DNA from 3 places in the Shewanella sp. 8A genome. Region 1 is predicted to be linked to each of the others. Evidence: predicted binding sites of a transcription regulator. Region 1 holds the regulator's gene; each other region holds the start of a gene.
What was found. The regulator LexA, encoded in region 1, represses DNA repair genes until DNA is damaged. The targets are predictions, from matches to a motif close to TACTGTATNNNNATACAGTA.
Positions count from the first base shown of each region.

Region 1 (6,879 bases):
GGATTTGCGCTCTTGAAATCTGTTTATTATTGATTAAACAGCTGGCAATTAATGACGGAATAATAAATAAGTGAATGATATTATTGCGATAATATGTCATTGACGTCGCTTGTTTTTCATCAATTGACACTATCTCACCCAAAGGATCGGCGTTGATGGAGAACTTGTTCAGCTCTAATCCTTGTTGTACTAAGTGCTTGCCATCACCTTCGGCAACCGACGTAAACGACGTGTAAGGCACACGCTTAAGCAGGGTCAGGTATAAATCTAACTGACGCTCGAGCAAACAACGCTCTAAGGCATTTTGCTCCGACGCCAACAACACTAAACTGGTCAAGGTAATAGAGCTGGCGGCAGCGGCGTCGTTAATCCGCGTCATCACCCGATTTGCTAACACGTTCACCGCTGGGGTTAACCAAGTCGGTTTTTGCTCAGGATCATCAGCCACTTCACTGCGCCAGTTAGGTGCCGTTTCATTCAAGAAATTTTGCAATGTAATCGGCTCACCAAAGTTGACATAACCTTGGCCAAAATTACCTAATTTACGAATAGCACCAAAGACTTGCCATACAGATTCTTTCTGTTTTTTCTTACCGCTTAGCTCTTTGTGATAGGTCGCCACTTCCATCACGTGATCGTAGCCTAAATACACAGGCACTAAGGTGACTGGGCGTTCGATACCACGCAACACACTGTTGATCGTCATAGCGATCATGCCCGTTTTCGGTGCCAATAGACGACCGGTACGAGAACGGCCACCTTCAGAGAAATACTCAACCGAATATCCCTTAGCAAACAGCTGATCGAGGTACTCACGGAACACTGCAGTATAGAGTTTGTTGCCGTTAAAACTACGGCGAATAAAGAAAGCCCCGCCACGGCGGAACAGCGGCCCCGCAGGCCAGAAGTTTAGGTTGATACCCGCAGCAATATGCGGTGGCACCATACCTTGGTAATACAGAATGTAAGATAACAGCAGGTAATCCATATGGCTGCGATGGCAGGGCACATACACAATCTCATGACCATCGTGGTGTAACTGCCGAATATGCTCAGCACCTTTGATGTTAATACCGCTGTAGAGCTTGTTCCATAACCACGTTAAAAAGCGCTCAGCAATACGTACGAGACTATCGGAATAATTTGCTGCAATTTCATCAAGATATTCAATTGCCGTTTCACGCGCTTGGGTTTCAGAAATCTTCTTGCTCGCGGCTTCTTCCTGAATCGCCTTACGTAAGGATTCAGATTTCAGCAAGGAATGGAATAACGCCTGACGATTAGGCAACACAGGCCCCGTCATCACCTTACGTTGGCGACGGAAATGCACTCTCGCTACTCGAGCCAATTTATGGGCAATGCCCATATCGGTTCCATGTTCGTCGGCCATGTAACGCAGCGATACCGCATTAGAAAATTGCACAAAGTTATGACGACCTAAAAATAAGATCATCAAACACTTGCGTAACCAAGTAGGGTTCTCGCGCTCAAGCACTGCCGCCTTCATGGTGTCGTCTTCTTTACCCGGAGTACGACCCCAATACAGACTCACAGGCACCAGCTGGATATCTAACTCTGGCTTTTCCTTATGGACGGCCAACAAACGCATAAAACATTCGAGGAATGGCTCATTGCTGGCGCGTTCACCAAATAAGGGCTTACGACCTTCAAGGCATACCACCCGTGGCGCCACAACGCCATTCACCACCAGCGGCTCGTAAGGGCTTGGCAAACCAAGTTTCGTGGTGATCTCGCTTAACGCAGCAATATCACTCAGGGATTCTGTTTTCATTACATAAGCAAGCGGTCTGGAGGCATCCAGATTCAGATCGGCAAAGGGATCCTGTGGCACAACAATAGTGTGCACTAAGTGCTTTTGGATCCAACGTAATGATTTCAACCAAAGAGAGTCTTGTTTAGGCATTATTCTTATGCAATGTAAGTACGTTCATTAGCCCCATAGAATACCAGATTCTAGAGAATATACCCAAACAACCTAAAGATGCAGGATTCAGCGGCTGATTTTAATGACTTAGTAACGCACTTTAGGCAACGCCATTTATTGCTGCCGTGCAAATGGCATTCACCCCATAGATGACGATTACGGTTATTTGCAGATCTAGCTGACCAAGTTAAAAGTGGTTAATACTTGCACTACAAATAATACTGTATATACTAACAGTAACTGTATAGAAAAACAGGAAAGACCATGAGACCGTTGACGCCACGCCAAGCCGAAATTTTAGAGCTGATTAAACGTAATATTGCCGAGACTGGCATGCCACCCACTCGGGCCGAAATTGCCACCCGTTTGGGTTTTAAAAGTGCAAATGCCGCAGAAGAACACCTTAAGGCATTGGCGAAAAAAGGCTGCATCGAGATCATGCCTGGTACTTCCCGCGGGATCCGTCTCCCTGTAGAGGAAGAAGATAACCGCGAAACAGGCTTGCCACTTATCGGCCAAGTGGCAGCGGGTGAACCTATTCTCGCCCAAGAGCATGTCGAACAGTATTACCAAGTCGACCCCAGCATGTTCCACCCTGCTGCCGATTTCCTGCTGCGCGTAAAAGGCGACAGTATGAAGAATATCGGCATCCTTGAGGGTGACCTGCTTGCCGTTCATAAAGTACAACAAGCGCGCAATGGACAAGTTGTTGTTGCTCGCGTTGATGATGATGTAACCGTAAAACGCTTTGAAAAAAAAGGTAATTTAGTCTACCTACATGCCGAGAATGAAGACTATTCACCGATTAAAGTCGATTTGAGTTTCCAAAGTCTAACAATTGAAGGGCTCGCCGTAGGGGTGATCCGCAACGGAGATTGGCTATGAACAAACTATTAGGTAATGCCCCGCGTCACCCCGGTTTATGGCTCGATACGGTTCGAGATACAGAGACCGACTGGCAGCATACATCAATAGTCACTATGCCAACTCAGAGCCAAGGGCGCCAAGAGCTGACACAGCTGAGCAAACAACTTGCCCAACTGAGCCAACAGGGAAGATGGATAGTGCTCATCAACCCACCTAGTATTGGCTACAAGCAGCTATTAGCAAACGCAGGTGTGCGCATGGATCGCGTACTATTGGTTCACGCAAAAGATGAGGTCGAAACCCTTTGGGCGATGGAAAAAGCCTTAACCAGTGGCACATCTAGCGCAGTGATTACTTGGATTAACGCCCTAGATACTCGCGATAATCGTCGCCTACAAATTGTAGCAAAGAGCGCACGTGCAATGGGTATCGTGCTTGAAGGTTCAACGAATGACCAACCTTCTAGCACCAATCTCACACAATCGGCTAAATTTACTCAACCCGCATTTTTCAGCTCTGTTCATTAAAAATTTTTCACACCGTATTTAGCCTTGAAAGCCGCCTCACCTGTGAATGTGAGGCTTTTTTTTGGCAATTTTTCAGACAATTAGAAAAAGAAGTGATCTTGATCAATTTTTAAACAGCAAGTATGTTTGATTTAGGCGCACATGATATATGGCCTGTTTAGGCAGAAATATCGCGTTATTTTCGAATATCGCTCGCCCACAAGAATTGAGAATAATGGGTTTATTCAGCAGTATGTGCCAGTGTGGCTAATAACAGCAGTAACAATACTTGATCATAAGTAAGCCGCCAACGCACGTTGAAGTCAGAAACACTTTTTTGGGAACTGAAGAGTTTGCATAGAGTTGAGACTTACTGTGTTGCTCTTCTTTGTAGTTGCTATTTGCAATTAGCAGAGGAGAAGTCTTGTGAAGCAATGGTTGTATTGTTTACTCGTGGTGCTATTCGCCCCACCGTTGGCCGCAGCAGACATGCGGTTCAATATGACGCCTGGCGTAACAGAAATCAGTGGCAAGGTATACCACCTGCACATGACGATTCTGTATATCTGCTGCGCGATAGGCTTAGTGGTTTTTGGCGTGATGATTTATGCCATGATCAACCACAGAAAATCCAAGGGCGCGGTCGCGTCACACTTCCATGAGAGTACAAAAGTTGAGATCGCTTGGACGATAATTCCCTTTATCATTCTGATCTTAATGGCGATTCCGGCAACTAAAACTCTGATTGCCATGGAAGACCCCAGCAATGCCGATCTCACGGTAAAAGTCACAGGATCGCAATGGAAGTGGCATTACAGCTATTTCGATCAAGATATTGAGTTTTACAGTATTCTCGCCACACCAAGACCTCAAATCGAAGGTAGTGAGGCCAAGGGAAAGCACTACTTACTCGAGGTCGATAAGCCCCTTGTCCTGCCTGTAAATAGAAAAATCCGCTTTCTGATGACTTCTGAAGATGTTATCCATTCATGGTGGGTACCAGATTTTGCAGTGAAAAAAGATGCTAACCCAGGGTTTATCAACGAGGCGTGGACCCGTATCGATAAACCCGGCATTTACCGTGGCCAATGTGCCGAGCTTTGCGGTAAAGATCATGGATTTATGCCGATAGTGGTTCAGGCACTGCCCGAAGCCGAGTTCGATGCTTGGGTTGCAGAACAAAAACAAGCTGCCAATGCCGCAGCGCAAGCCGCACAAGCCGCCTTATCGCAAACACTGAGTAAAGAAGAGCTGATGACTCAGGGTGAGCAAGTTTACCTTGGTCACTGCGCAGCCTGCCATCAACCTAATGGCGAAGGTCTCAAAGGCGTATTCCCTCATCTCAAAGGCAGCCCCATAGCTACCGGGCCGCTGAGCGGTCATCTTGAAATCGTGCTCAATGGTAAAACGGGTACGGCCATGCAAGCCTTCAGTAAACAATTAACGCCCCAAGAAATTGCCGCAGTGATTACCTATGAGCGTAATGCGTGGGGCAATAACACGGGTGATGCGGTGCAAGCCAAAGACGTTGATGCCCATAAATCCGGTGGCACCAATAGCGAACCAGTAGCAACGACTCAGCCCCCCTCAACCACCGATGCGCCCAAAGCAGCGACAGAGCCCATCGCCAGTGTCGATCCCGCGAGTCTTCCCACGCTCAGCCATGATGAACTGATGGCCGAAGGGGAAAAGACCTATGCCACAGTTTGCGCCGCCTGCCACCAGCTAACGGGTGCAGGTATGCCTCCCGCCTTCCCCGCCCTTGCTGGTAGCGTTATTGCAACAGGCCCAGTCGCCAATCACATCGATATAGTGATGCACGGTAAACCGGGCACGGCGATGCAGGCATTTGGCAACCAACTCACGCCACAACAACTTGCTGCCATCATTACCTATGAGCGCAATGCGTGGGGCAACAATACCGGCGATACAGTGCAACCCGCTGATATTGCACGCCATGGACAGTAGGGGATTAAGATGAGCACACTGACTCAAGATCAAATTGCCGCCCATGATGAACACCATCACGGTGCACCTAAAGGCATCATGCGCTGGTTACTCACCACCAACCACAAGGACATTGGCACCCTGTACCTATGGTTTAGTTTCATTATGTTTTTAACTGGTGGTGCGATGGCCATGGTGATCCGCGCCGAACTCTTTCAGCCCGGATTACAACTCGTTGAACCTAACTTCTTCAACCAAATGACCACAGTGCATGGGCTAATCATGGTATTCGGCGCAGTGATGCCAGCCTTTACCGGACTAGCTAACTGGTTAATCCCGATGATGATTGGTGCGCCTGATATGGCGCTTCCACGGATGAACAACTGGAGTTTTTGGATCCTGCCCTTCGCCTTTACTATTTTATTGAGCTCACTGTTTATGGAAGGCGGCGGCCCTAATTTCGGTTGGACCTTCTACGCACCACTCTCGACCACTTATAGCCCTGACAGCACAGCATTATTTGTATTCTCTATTCATATCATGGGGATAAGTTCGATCATGGGGGCCATCAACGTGATCGTCACCATAGTCAACCTGCGCGCTCCCGGCATGACGTGGATGAAGTTACCGTTGTTTGTCTGGACTTGGCTGATTACCGCCTTCTTGCTGATCGCCGTAATGCCCGTACTCGCGGGCGCCGTTACTATGGTGTTAACCGATAAGTTTTTCGGTACTAGCTTCTTCGAGGCGGCAGGTGGTGGTGATCCTGTGATGTTCCAGCATATCTTCTGGTTCTTCGGTCACCCCGAAGTCTACATCATGATTTTGCCTTCCTTCGGCATTATCTCCGCCATAGTTCCGGCTTTCAGCCGTAAACCATTATTCGGCTATTCATCCATGGTGTATGCCACGGCGAGTATTGCGATTCTGTCCTTCCTCGTGTGGGCGCACCATATGTTCACCACCGGTATGCCTGTGTTTGCTGAGTTGTTTTTTATGTACTGCACTATGCTGATTGCCGTGCCGACTGGGGTAAAAGTGTTTAACTGGGTAGCGACCATGTGGCGCGGCTCATTGAGTTTTGAAACCCCAATGTTGTTCGCGGTGGCCTTTATTATCCTGTTCACTATTGGCGGCTTCTCTGGCCTGATGCTCGCCATCACGCCAGCCGACTTCCAATACCACGATACTTACTTTGTGGTGGCCCACTTTCACTATGTGTTAGTCACTGGTGCGATTTTCTCCATCATGGCGGCGGCCTATTACTGGTTGCCAAAATGGACCGGCCATATGTACAGCGAAAAGCTAGGCCAGTGGCATTTTTGGTGCTCAGTAATTTCGGTCAACGTGTTGTTTTTCCCGATGCATTTCTTAGGTCTTGCGGGTATGCCAAGGCGTATTCCCGATTACTCGATTCAATTTGCCGATGTAAACCAAATCGTGTCGATTGGGGGTTTTGCCTTTGGTCTTTCTCAGCTAATTTTCCTCGTGCTGGTGATTAAGTGCATTCGGGGCGGTGAAAAGGCGCCCGCCAAACCTTGGGAAGGCAGCGAAGGCTTAGAGTGGACCCTACCCAGCCCTGCGCCCTACCACTCTTTCACCACGCCACCCGAG
Region 1 covers NZ_JAMDJP010000009.1:148,532-155,410, reverse strand. Annotated here, with positions in the region: gene plsB (glycerol-3-phosphate 1-O-acyltransferase PlsB) at 1-1,924, opposite strand, end outside; gene lexA (transcriptional repressor LexA) at 2,210-2,830, shown strand; gene M0413_RS09340 (cell division inhibitor SulA) at 2,827-3,339, shown strand; gene coxB (cytochrome c oxidase subunit II) at 3,745-5,286, shown strand; gene ctaD (cytochrome c oxidase subunit I) at 5,296-6,879, shown strand, end outside.

Region 2 (6,879 bases), on a different contig from region 1:
TAACGATCTACTCCATTCTGAGCGCGATCAGCAACGCAGCTGGCCGCTCGAAAAAGCGATGGCGCGGATTTCTGCCGAAGGTGGTGTGTTAGTATTGCTTGGCAATCAAGAACATCCCAGTGAAATCCTCGCCAAGGTCAAAGCCTTTGAGGCGGAAGATCAAGGTCAGACGCCCGTGTCAGCCAAATGGCAAGGTACTTCACGCCGTGTCGGTGTAGGTTCACAAATTCTGGCCAGTTTAGGCGTGACCAAAATGCGACTCTTAAGCTCGCCTAAGCGTTACCATTCACTATCAGGCTTTGGCCTAGAAGTGACAGAGTACGTGGCTGAGTAACAGGCTAAGCTTTTAATAGGTTCCACTAAGGTAAAATTCACCATTTCTATCATTTGCATAAGGCCGTGGGCAATTGACTGTGGTATCATGTCGCCACTTTTCGCCCCGAGCCGGGTGCTTTAGCTAAATTAGGTAAGAAAATGAACGTAGTTCAAGGTAATATCGAAGCGAAGAATGCCAAAGTTGCGATTGTAATTTCGCGTTTTAACAGCTTTTTAGTAGAAAGCCTGCTTGAAGGTGCACTTGACACGCTGAAACGTTTTGGCCAAGTCAGTGATGAAAACATCACTGTCGTCCGTGTACCTGGTGCGGTTGAGTTACCGCTGGCGGCACGTCGTGTTGCTGCAAGTGGTAAGTTTGACGGCATTATTGCACTTGGTGCGGTAATCCGAGGTGGTACCCCTCACTTTGATTTTGTTGCAGGCGAATGTAACAAAGGTCTAGCTCAAATTGCATTAGAGTTCGATCTGCCGGTTGCTTTCGGTGTATTGACTACAGATACCATTGAACAAGCTATTGAGCGTTCAGGTACTAAAGCGGGTAACAAGGGCGGCGAAGCTGCGCTAAGCTTGCTTGAAATGGTCAACGTTTTGCAACAGCTTGAACAACAGTTGTAATAGTAGGAAAAATAATGAAGCCTTCTGAGCGCCGCAAGGCCCGCCGTTTAGCCGTTCAAGCCATTTATTCATGGCAACTAAGCGGGAATAATATTGCCGATGTCGAGCATGAGTTTTTAACTGAACAGAGTCTCGATGGTGTAGACGTAGCTTATTTTCGTGAGCTATTTGCAGGCGTAGCAACTAAGAAAACCCAATTGGATGAGTTGATCATTCCACACTTAGATCGCCCTATTGATGAGGTGTCTCCAGTGGAGAAAGCCATAGTACGCCTAGCGGCCTATGAGCTGACTTTCCGTAAAGATGTGCCATTTAAAGTTGCCATTAACGAGGCGATTGAATTGGCTAAAGCTTTCGGTGCGGATGAAAGCCATAAGTTTGTTAATGGATTACTCGACAAACTGGTTGCACGTAAGTAATAAGGACAAACGGTATCTTAGGATACCGTTTTTCATTGCTAACAAAGGTGGCCGATGTGAGTCGCGCCAAACTGTACAGTGAAAGAATTCCAGCTTATTGAATGTTATTTCAATCACCGCGGCCCAGCACGCCGTGATGTCAAATTGAGTATTGGCGACGATTGCGCCCTTGTGCAGCCCGCCGAAAATAAGTCGATCGCCATTTCCTGCGATACCTTAGTCGAAAATGTTCACTTCTTCCCCGATATTCCACCTCAAGCCTTAGGTTACAAAGCCTTAGCTGTAAATCTTTCTGATTTAGCGGCAATGGGGGCCGAGCCTGCGTGGATGACGCTTGCACTCACTTTGCCAGAGGTTAACGAGACCTGGCTGAGTGGTTTTAGTGAAGGCCTGTTTGAAGCGGCAGAATATTATGGCATCGCCTTGATAGGTGGTGACACAACTCGCGGGCCTAGGGCGATTAATATCACAGTGCACGGGCAAGTCCCCCATGGTAAAGCCTTGACCCGTCATGGCGCTAAGGCCGGTGACTGGATTTATGTAACGGGTACGCTTGGTGATTCTGCGTTAGGGCTGGACTTGATCCGCGGCGTGCAACATGCGCGAGCGGAGCATAAAGAGTTTTTGATTAATCGCCATTATCGACCCACTCCTCGAGTATTGGCTGGGCAATCATTGCGCTCTTTGGCATCCAGTGCCATCGATTTATCCGATGGTTTTATCTCGGATATTGGGCATATCCTCAAGGCATCAAAGGTTGGCGCTGTAGTCGATGTGGGGGCGATTCCTTTGTCGCGCGCGATGCAAGATACCGTGAGCGAAGAACATGCATTAGGCTATGCGCTGACGGGGGGCGAGGATTATGAACTGCTCTTTACCGTGCCTGAGGCACAAAAAGGTGCGTTAGAAACCGCCCTCAGCCATGCTGGTACTAAGTTTGTCCGTGTTGGGCAAATCTGTGCGGGCAGTAAGCTTAAGTTGCAACTTAATGGTGAGCTATTTACGCCACCGTACCACGGTTTTGAGCATTTTTAATGAAGTTGTTATCCCAAGATCAGGCGCTGTCGCGCCTGTCCCTTAAAAATCCTATTCATTTTTTAGCCCTCGGTTTTGGCAGTGGTTTAGCGGCTAAGGCTCCAGGTACTTTTGGTACCTTGGCGGCAGTCCCGCTCTATTTATTATTGGCCCAGTTGCCCTTGAGTTGGTATTTAGCCCTGACCTTAGTGTGCGTACTCGCGGGGATTTATATCTGCGATAAGGCCGCTAAGGACATGGGCGTACATGACCATGGCGCGATTGTATGGGATGAAGTTGCAGGTTTATTGATCACTATGATTGCCGCCCCCGCTGGTATTCTGTGGCTCGCTGTCGGTTTTGTGCTGTTTCGGCTATTCGACATCCTAAAACCTTGGCCGATTCGATGGCTTGATGCCAAAGTTGAAGGTGGTTTTGGCATTATGATAGACGATGTGTTAGCTGGTATTTTTGCACTTATTTGTCTGCAAGTAATTGTCTTTATTAGCCAATAATATCTTTAGTTAACCCAAACTAAAGTTCGTTACCCTATAAATGCCAATGCCTTATCTGCTGTAGATAAGGCATTGGTTATAAAGCTTTATTTTCGTTGCGGTGGCTTACTGTATTTTTACTGTAATAGTTCTCGTGCATTGGCGAGAGTGTTAGAAGTAATTGTATCGCCACCAAGAAGTCTGGCTAATTCTTGGATACGTTGCTCCCTATCCAAAGGCATCATAGTGGTTTCTGTACTGCCCGCCTTGTTGAATTTATTCACAAACATATGTTGATGGCCATTACCAGCAACTTGAGGTAAATGGGTTACACAAAGTACTTGAGTCGATTCTCCTAGACTACGCAGCATTCTGCCAACCACAGCAGCGGTCGGGCCTGAAATTCCCACATCCACCTCGTCGAAAATCAGGGTAGGAGTGGCAACCTTTTTTGCAGTAATCACTTGGATGCCTAAACCGATACGCGATAATTCACCGCCAGAGGCAACCCGTGAAATCGGTTGTAAAGGCTGTCCAGGGTTGGTTGTGACCATAAACTCTATATTATCGCTGCCATTTACCGACATAATCTCGGGATTAAAATTCACTTCAATGGTGAACTTACCCTTGGGCATGTTGAGTTCGTGGATAGATTGAGTCACTAACTTATCCAGTTCTTTCGCATAACGGGCGCGGCTCTGGCTCAGTTTTTGTGCGTTCGCTAAGTAAGCGGTTTTACTCGCTTCAACTTGGAGTTGGATTTCCTCTAACTTAGTTTCATCGTCATCGAGGGTTGTGAGTTCCGCTTTGAGTGCCAAATGATGTTCGGCTAATTTGTCAGGGCTAACATGATGCTTACGGGCCAGTTGCATAGCCTTTGAGAGTCGTTCCTCTAAATAGGCAAAATGCGCGGGATCGAGTTCGAGTTTACTCAGGTAATGCTGTAATTCTCCCGCGCTCTCTTGTACTTGAATAAGGGCTTCATTCAACATAGTACTGACATTGGTTAATGCGGGATCATAGCTTTGCAAATTTTCAGCAAGGCTTACAGTTTTGTTAAGCAGTGACTCAATATTGCTCTCTTCGCCATCTGTGAGTAAATATAGGCTGGCTTGGCAGCTATCCACCAGTTCAGTGCCATTGGCGAGGCGTTTATGCTCTTGCTCAATGTCCTCAAATTCACCGACCTTGAGGTCGAATTCATCTAGCTCTTCAACTTGATATTGCACCAGCTGTTTTCGGGCAATACGTTCATGCTGTGAGGCTTCTAATTGCTTGAGTTCGGCTTCGATTTGTTTGCAGCGTTGATAGCTTGCTGCCACTGTGTCTATCAGTAGTCTGTGATTGGCGTAGCTGTCGAGCAAGGTGAGTTGATGCTCACTCTTTAGCATAGCGTGGTGGGCGTGCTGACCATGGATACCGACCAGCAATTGCCCGAGTAATTTCAGTTGAGTTAACGGCACAGGATTGCCATTAATGTAGGCGCGTGAGCGGCCATCACTGCCAATAGTTCGACGCAGAATACACTCATCATCAAGTTCGAGATCGTTATCTTCGAGCCAACGTTTGGCAAGGGGAACATCGTGTAGTGAAAATCGAGCACTGACTTCGGTTTTACTTGCACCAGGGCGAACACTACTGGCATCGGCACGATTACCTAGGCACAAACCTAAGGCGTCGATAGCGATGGATTTACCTGCGCCAGTTTCACCAGTAATGCTGGTCATACCGGGACGAAAATCCAGTTCGAGAAAACGGACGATAGCGAAATTATTGATGCTGAGTTGGCAAAGCATAATGAGTTCCTGTCGCAAAACTTACCAAATCACTGTATTGATAAACAGTATATACTGATTTTATATACAGTAAAGTGGCTTTGGGTAAATATTCGACACATTGCAATAAGCTAGAGTTTAATCGCTTGTTTATGAATAGGTTTTAACAAGTTGTTCTAAAATAGGTAAGCTAAAAAAAGTCACTATAGTGCCAAATAATATCCCCTGCGCACTGGTTGAGGCTTGGGTGTTATAGCGCTGAGCAAGTAAATAGACGCTGGCCGCCGTAGGTAAGGCACTGAGGATTACACCCATCACTAAGTAATCTCCACTAACGCCAACGCTTTTAAGCATGAAGAAAACCAATGCGGGTTGTAGGATTAATTTAAAGAGGTTGATAAGGCTAAGTTCGATAAGATTCGTCAGGCTAAATACCTTGCTATCTTTTTGGTAGCGCATGGCTTTGGCTAATACCATGCCAACGGCAAATAAAGCGCAGGGGCTTGAGGTATTGCCAATTTGTTGGATCATCATGGCTACGCCAGAGGGCAGTGTTATCCCCAATGCCGAAATTGCAATGCCGATAAAGCAGCCGATAACGATGGGATTTTTAACCACAGCTAAACACATGATCACTACGGCGTGGTGTTGTCTGTGGGTATTTGTCGTAAGCTCCAGCGAGACCAAGGCCACGGCAAACATAAGCACGGACAATAAACTGGCTATGGCGGCGGCAACTAGGGCGCTTTGTTGTTCAGGAAATATAATCACCAGCAGCGGAATTCCAATAAATGCGGTATTGCCAAAGGTGGCATTTAAGGCGCGCACGGCGGCAATTGCATGCTGTTTGGGATTGAAAAGTAAGGATATACCAACACAAATCAGATAAATCATCAGCATGGCGGCGCTATAGCCTGCAATAAATCCCCATTGCAGAATTTCTTCAATCGGTTGCTGGGCCAGTGCAATCAGGAGAATGGCAGGAAACGCAATATAGTAGACATATTGATTGAGCACTTGGTCGGTTTCTACTGGGAGAAAACGCAGTTTTTGTACAAGTGTGCCGAGCAGCATGATCCCGAAGACGGCAAACAGAGGGGTTAAAATGGTCATATCCCTCACTCATCCTTTTGTGTTTTTGCTTTCCCGCAAGAAGACGTTGTGGGTGCGCTAGCAGGGAATAATACCTAGGGTAATTGACGATAATCGGTGTTAGCGCAGTAAACTTATTGGCAAAATAGCATAGGATTAACCTTGGAAGCTATTGCGCTATGGTCGTAGAAATGAATAATTCTACGTTTAAAACACAATGAGTTAGTGCCTTATACCTGTGAGCGGCACTCACGCTAAACGATGGGATTGAACATGGCTGATGATGTTGGCGCTGAGCTGCAGTTAATTTATCTGTTTGTGCATTTGGTGAATGCGGGCAGTTTTTCTCAAGCCGCGAAAGTGCTCGATATGCCTATCGCTACTGTGAGCCGTAAGCTGGCCAAGCTTGAAGAAAAACTCGATAAGCAATTGTTTATGCGAAGTACCCGCAAGCTGCGATTAACCGAGGAAGGTTTAGCGTTATTTCAGCGATATCAGAGTGTGATTGCGCAGTTCGATGAACTCAGTGGCATTGGCAGCGATAAACCTGAAGGCACATTGCGGATAGCTGCGCCAATCTCAATTATTTCAATTATCTTTATTCACGCATTAAACGAGTTTGGCCGTTTATATCCCGATATTCGTTTACACATTTCCCAAAGCAATGAGTTAGTGGATTTAATTGATAAAGGGATTGATGTCGCGATTGTCGGTGGTGCACAGCCTGATTCTTCTTGGGTGTCGAGTACTTTAGGTGAGCTTGATTATCGTTTGTTTGCGACGCCGGAATATTTAGCCCATGCCCCTGAATTGATCCATCCCGATGATCTTGAAAACCATCAGTTGATCAAAGTTTGGCCGCTGTTTAATTGGCATTTAAAGCATCCTAATGGCGAGTCTTTCTATTTTAATGGCCCAACAAAACTCACGCTCACGGATCTCCATGGCGCGATTCAGGCGACCTTAGATCATGGTGGTATTCTGTATGGGCCAGAATTATTCGTAAAACAACAGATTAAAGAAGGGCGTTTAAAAGTGCTCTTACCGGAATGGATTGGCGAACAACGTAGAATTTCGATTCTTTATCACCAGCGTAGTCAGCAACCGCTGAAAGTGAAGGTGTTTATCGAGTTT
Region 2 covers NZ_JAMDJP010000018.1:8,658-15,536, reverse strand. Annotated here, with positions in the region: gene ribBA (bifunctional 3,4-dihydroxy-2-butanone-4-phosphate synthase/GTP cyclohydrolase II) at 1-334, shown strand, start outside; gene ribH (6,7-dimethyl-8-ribityllumazine synthase) at 475-951, shown strand; gene nusB (transcription antitermination factor NusB) at 966-1,370, shown strand; gene thiL (thiamine-phosphate kinase) at 1,449-2,405, shown strand; gene M0413_RS14505 (phosphatidylglycerophosphatase A family protein) at 2,405-2,899, shown strand; gene recN (DNA repair protein RecN) at 3,016-4,674, opposite strand; gene M0413_RS14495 (AEC family transporter) at 4,804-5,766, opposite strand; gene lldR (LysR family transcriptional regulator LldR) at 6,019-6,879, shown strand, end outside.
Region 2: the regulator LexA is predicted to act here: its motif matches at 4,705-4,724, upstream of recN (DNA repair protein RecN).

Region 3 (6,879 bases), on a different contig from region 1:
TAAAGAGTGTAGCGAATACCAATAGCGATGCCATCATCTTCTGACAATGACATTCTGGCTTCTTGGGCTTGATCTGCGCTGGTGAAGTCGCTGTAGTCTTTACGTGCTTCAACATAAAGAACTGTGCTTGGGTCCCAAACAAAGTGTAAGCCTACAACTACAAACTGGCGCTTAAACACATCGTTAGGATCGGCGTTAAAGTTTGGTTGGATAACATAGTCTTTACCAGCGTCCAGAATGTTATAGGAAACGAATGGGCGTAAACCATTGTCAAACTTATATGAAACTAAAGTTTCAACGCCATAGGCATCTTTAATCAAGCGACCAATGTTATCGGTATCATGGTTCTCTTCTTTGTGAACGTTGGCGGCAACATATAAACCATTTTTGTCGAAGTCACCCCAAGTAGCGCCCACGCCATAGATTAAATCAACAGCCGTTTTTTGATCACCATTACCGTAGGCAATATCAAACTCACCGCGGTTTACACCCGCCATCAGACTAAGTTTATCTGTGGCTTTGTAAGTGACAGAACCACCATAGGTGTAATCATAGGTAACCTGTTGTGCTTCTTTTTTACCTGCATTCCATTCTGCTTCACAGGCTTCTTCTGTGATATTTTCAATATCACAGGTGTAAAAGCTATTGTTTTTTAACTGAGATTGTACCGCAAAACTGAAGTCACCTAATGAGTTGCGGTATTGTACCGTTTTATCGCCACGACCTACGCCATTTACTGCGCCATCGTCTTTATTAAAGGTGTACACACCGGCAGCGTTTCCGTCCCATACAAAACCGTAGTTGGTGTTATAAACCACGTCATACCAAGCACCCCATTGTTTACCAATAGTGATCGTGCCGTATTTATCGTGACTGATACCAGCGTAACCTAACCGATTGTAAAAAAACTCATCCTGAACGGATTCAAAGCGGTTGTTATAGACAATATCACTGTTGCCAACGGGGTTAACGCCCCATTCCAACTTAGCAAACGCATTCCAGCCATGGGTTAACTCACGGCTGAAACCAAAATTAATTCGAGAAGCACCATTTACAACCTCAGTTTCACCTTGAGTGTTGATTACACGCGCATCAATAAACCCCCCTATCTCGACTGCATTTTTGTCATCTTTGTAGATTTCGATTGCAGATACAGTTGGCGCAAGAAAGAGTGCTGCTAACGCAGTGGCGACTATCGTTTTGTTCATTTGGTGCTTAACCTTTTTCGTTTATGTTTTATCAACGTCATTCCGTTGTTATATTTCCTTACAATTTCCCACTGAGAGTAGCAAATTTTCAATAAACACTCCAAGGGAAACCTAAGCATTCTGTAGATAAATATCACAAAAACTGACTGATTAACCGCTGTAAAACAGGTTAAAACACTATAAATACCCGTTAAGAAAACACAAATAAAACAACATAAACATTAAATTAACAGCAACTGTTTAGAGACAATGTCTGTGTAATTCAATTTCATTATTGAAAAAATAGGCTCTGCAATGGGACAAATTTGCTTATCAACGTAGTATTGATAATCAATTATAGACGATCTATGTGAAACAGGTTCAGGACCATTTACAGTGATGACATAATCAATCTGAGCTCCTCTCTTGCCATAGGATACCTTTCCTGTTAACTCACATAGCTGACGTGCGACTTTGACATGGGGGGAAGATTTTGCGGTGTACTCTTCAAGATTTCGGCGCATTCGTTTACTAAACACTAATTCAGCATCCCGCTTTCCTGTCTGCAGTTCGCTTATGACACCAGCGAGATAACCGCTGATATCTCGCTGATTGAACATTCGCTCATAAAGTTCAGCTTGAACCTTACGCGCTAAGGGGCTCCAATCACTTCGCACCTGCTCCATCCCCTTAAAAGTGATTTCCAGCCCTCCATTCCTATTGCGCCAAGCACCAACATAACGCTTCTTACTACCCTCCTCCGATCCCCTCAAGGTCGGCATAAAAAACTGTTCGTAATGGCGCTCAAACTGTAGCTCAAGGAAGCTTTCTAGCTGAAACTCCTTTACGATTTTACTCTGCCATTGCTGATTAATTCGCGCGGCAATCTGCTTACCTAAGGCATTAATATCACCGAGATCAGGATCAGAGCCCAAATAAACAAAGGTGGAATCCGTGTCCCCATAAATAACTTGATAACCCATTTCCTCTATCCAAGCGCGAGTCTGTTTCATAATCTGATGACCGCGCATGGTGATGGAGCTTGCCAGTTTCGCATCATGGAACACGCAGCCTTGAGAGCCTAAAACCCCATAGAGCGAATTCATAATGATTTTAATTGCTTGCGATAAAGGCGCATTTGCCTCCCGCTTGGCTTTTTCGCGTTGTTCTGAGAGATTTTGGATGAGTTTTGGCAGGATCGGTTGATGCCGACTAAAACGAGCCCCTAAAAAACCGGGAACGATTTCAGACTCGCCCAAAATATGTTCCTCGTTATCCAGACCTTCAATGAGCCCTTTCGGATCGATCAAAAAAGTACGAATTATCGATGGATAAAGACTTTTAAAGTCAAACACTAAAATATGTTGATAAAAACCAGGGACTGAATCCATTACATAACCGCCAGGGCTTTCAATCCCTTGACTTGCAGGCTCTGCGGGCGCGACGAAACCCGTTCTATGTAAATGCGGTAGATACAAATGGTTGAATGCGGCGACCGAGGCGCCTACCCGCCCTAGTTCTAATCCCGTTAACTCGGCGCGAGCGAGGGCAAAATCCCACAACTGAGTATGCTCAAAAATATCCCACACTAAGCGACTATCGGTCAGATTATAATGTGCAAGACCTTGTTTATTTTCGGCAAATAGCGCATCAATCTCTTGCGCTCGATTTTCTACATCATGAATCGCTTTGCCTTCGCCCAGCAACGCTTGGGCGACAAACTCCAAGGAGAAGCGCTCGAATTGATAAAAGGCCGCCTTTAACCAATCGATACCATCGAGCACCACTCGCCCAGGCAAACTTAAGGTTTCTGGCCGAAATTTATTCTCCACCTTCCACTCAAGGAGCGCGCCACCTCGACCGATACGCAGCGGGATCCGGTGCAGTAAAGCACGCCGATATAACAGGGCCAAATCAAAGGTCACCACCGACCAACCAATGATCACATCGGGATCAAACTCAGTAAACCAAGCGATGAGACGATGGATAAGCGCCGCCTCGTCGTTCACCCATTCGATGTAAATTGCAGCTTCTGGCTGCGCCTCGCCCACCATAATGACTTTTTCATAGGGCTGAGATTGCGCATCGCGCCCATAAAGGGCCACAGAATAGAGTAATCCGTCAAAACTGCATTCAAAATCAAGCGAGATTGAACGCAATTTTATTTCCGGCTGCGGCGCAACCGCTTTTGCACGTATTGCGCTAAACACAGGCAACTGTCCATCTATGCCAGCGTTGCTGACATAATGCCCTAAAAATGCCACATCGAGTGCCACAAAACGCTCGATTAAAAAGCGCTGCTCTGGACGGATATCCGACTCAAATAAGGGAATACCCGCATCTGTTGCTATCCGCTGCAAGTGACGAAATACATTTGTCGATTGAGCATAAATCCCCGCCACGGATTGTCTTTTAAAACTTTTAAGCATAAGCGGCACAAAGCGTAGCGCCAGCCCCGGCGTTTGTAACTGTAATGCAGCCATATCGCTTTGATGGCAAAAACAAATGTACTCAGAGCCAGGTAACTCAAACAGCACAGGGCCAGAAACAGTGGCGAGATAATACTGCAACACGAGCGTTGAACCGCGTGTAATAGCATGGCGCGTCAGGACGCGTCCCTGTACACTCACAGGCGCAGCAGTGTCATGTGTCAGACTCTCGGGTGGATTCAACTGCGGTTTCACTCTAAGGCTCTCGCTGCTTATTGATTCTCGGGATACAGAATAAAATTGCCATAAAATGGCAGAAAAGTTTCTTAGGCTATGCAATCACTGTTATTATGTACAGCATTAATTCGATAAAGTAGTGCCGCATGTTACCTGACAACGTAAAAAACCAGATCCGCGCTATCTATAAAGATATTGCCACCGCTTTGCCTAATTTTAGGCCGCGCCGCGAGCAAAACTTTATGGTAGCAGAAATCTCTAAGACCCTGGCTGGCGACTATGACAAAGATAGACGCATCATAGTGGTCGAAGCGGGTACGGGGATTGGTAAATCATTGTCTTATATTTTGGGCACGATACCGCTTGCGCTTGCGAGTAAGAAAAAAGTCTGTATCGCCACGGCAACCGTTGCGCTGCAGGAGCAGTTGCTGCACAAAGACTTACCGTTTTTTCTCGAACAATCAGGGCTAAACTTTCGCTTTGGTCTGGTCAAAGGGCGCCAGCGGTATGTCTGTTTATCCAAACTTGCCATGTTGATCGGCGATGATAACAGTACCCAAATGGCCATGTGGCAAACAAAGCCAGATAACAGCCAAATTGCCATGCTGCAAGAGCTGCTCAGCGACTTTAATGAAGGCCGCTGGAACGGTGAAATCGATACACTATCGACACCGATACCGGACCATCTCTGGCAACAAATCGCCTGCGATAAACACAGTTGTCATCGGCAACTCGCCAGCCATCGTAATTGCCCGTTTCACAAGGCCCGTGAGGATGTGGATACTTGGGATGTACTGATCGCCAACCATAGTTTGCTGTTCGCCGACTTAGAGCTAGGCGGCGGGGTGATTTTGCCCGATCCCGAAGAGGTATTTTACGTCATTGACGAAGGTCACCACTTACCAATTGTCGCACGGGACTTTTCTAGCGCACAGGCAACGCTTAGAGGCGCCGCCGACTGGCTTGAAAAAGTCGGTAAGACCAGCGCCAAGTTACAAAATCAGATAAAGAGCAACAATATCATCGCCCCAGCGCAGGCGATGCAGGATCATATTGGCGACTTAATCGCTCAGCTCAATCAAGTCGCCCACTATTGTGATACCCAGACCAAGCAGTTTGCCAATCCAGAGAGTCGCTATCGGTTCGAACACGGCAAATTACCCGATGCGTTAAAAATCCCTGCCGAGAATCTCGCGGCCACCTCCAATCTTGCTCTCAAGCAATTTAACAAGATGCAGTTATTGCTGGCCGAGGCGATAAAAGATGGCGATATTCCTAAGCACCAGGCTGAAGCGCTGCAGGCCGAAATGGGCTTTATGTTGCAGCGACTCGAGAACCTGCAAAAGCTCTGGAAAATGATGGCCAAGGAAGATTCCACTAAAGGTGCCCCAATGGCCCGTTGGATCGAGTTAATTACAGGCAAACAGGTCGATTATCTGTTTAGCGCCTCGCCGATTGAAGTCGGTTTTATGCTCGAATCTATGCTGTGGCAAAAGGCTGCTGGCGTCGTGCTATGTAGCGCTACGCTGCGGGCGCTGAATAACTTTGACCATTTTGCCCATCAGGTAGGGTTATCATTAAAGGACGGCAGCCGTTATCTTGCCCTGCAATCCCCTTTCGATTATCCGAATAATGCCACGCTCTACTTACCTAAGATGAAAACCGAGCCGACGGATGATGCCTATACTGCTGAACTTGCCGAACAAATTATCGAGCTAATTGACGGCGAAATGGCTACCTTAGTGCTGTTTGCGTCTTATTGGCAAATGGAAAAAGTGGCCGAATTGCTCGAGGGCAAACTCACGCAGGAAATCCTGATCCAAGGTAATGCACCACGCCAGCAATTGCTGGAGACCCATAAGGCCAAATGTGATAAAGGTGAACCGAGCATCTTGTTTGGCACCGGCAGTTTTTCTGAAGGCTTGGACTTACCCGGAGATTACCTCACCAACCTCATCGTCACTAAGCTACCCTTTGCTGTGCCAACCTCGCCCGTTGAGCAAGCCCATGCTGAATATGTGAAAATAAAGGGTGGAAATCCGTTTCTGCAGCTCACCATTCCTGATGCATCGCGAAAGCTTATCCAAAGTTGTGGTAGATTACTGCGTAAAGAGCAAGATTATGGTCGAGTCACTATCCTAGATAGGCGGTTAGTGACGAAGCGTTACGGCAAATCCTTGCTAGACGCACTCCCACCTTTTAGACGAGTCATTGAGTAGGATTAAGATTTGGAGTTGTTACTTGAGCCCAGTAACTGGGCCCTGTTGGCTGTCATTGGCTTAATTGCAGGTTTTATCGATGCCGTGGTCGGTGGTGGCGGCCTGCTCTCCATTCCGGCCCTGCTAACCCTTGGTCTCTCGCCTCACACCGCTTTAGGTACCAACAAATTTGCCGCCAGTTTTGGTTCCTCAATGGCTGCCTTTACCTATTACCGTCAACACTTACTCAAACCCGCTTTTTGGTATATGGCATTTGTCGCAACCTTTTTTGGCGCAGTTCTTGGCAGCGTATTGGTGTATTTGTTAAACGCGCAGTGGCTTGAAAAAGCCTTACCACTGCTCATTATTGGCATTGCAATTTACAGCTTGCTGAGCCCTAATGCCATCTCGGATACCGATTGTCAGACGCCGACAAAAGCCCAATCCAAGCTCAAGCAAAGCCTGCAAGGTTTATTACTAGGCATCTACGATGGTTTTGCTGGTCCCGGCATTGGCGCCTTTTGGACAGTGAGTTCAGGTTCATTATATAAATTACCTCTTTTGCATAGTTGCGCGCTCGCTAGAGCCATGACTTTTACCAGCAATTTGACGGCGCTGGCGATCTTTGGCTTTCTTGGGCAAGTCCATTGGCAAATTGGCCTGTGGATGGGGTTATGTATGATGCTCGGCTCCTTTATCGGCGCTCGCTGTGCGATAAAATTTGGTATGCCTTTTATTCGGCCTTTGTTTATATTAATTGTCCTGTCAATTGCCGCTAATCTGGCGTGGAGCGCATGGTTTTGAACACTTCGCAGCTAATCAGCACGT
Region 3 covers NZ_JAMDJP010000036.1:17,694-24,572, reverse strand. Annotated here, with positions in the region: gene M0413_RS19570 (porin) at 1-1,208, opposite strand, end outside; gene M0413_RS19565 (DNA polymerase II) at 1,430-3,859, opposite strand; gene dinG (ATP-dependent DNA helicase DinG) at 4,000-6,072, shown strand; gene M0413_RS19555 (sulfite exporter TauE/SafE family protein) at 6,082-6,855, shown strand; gene M0413_RS19550 (primosomal replication protein) at 6,846-6,879, shown strand, end outside.
Region 3: the regulator LexA is predicted to act here: its motif matches at 3,957-3,976, upstream of dinG (ATP-dependent DNA helicase DinG).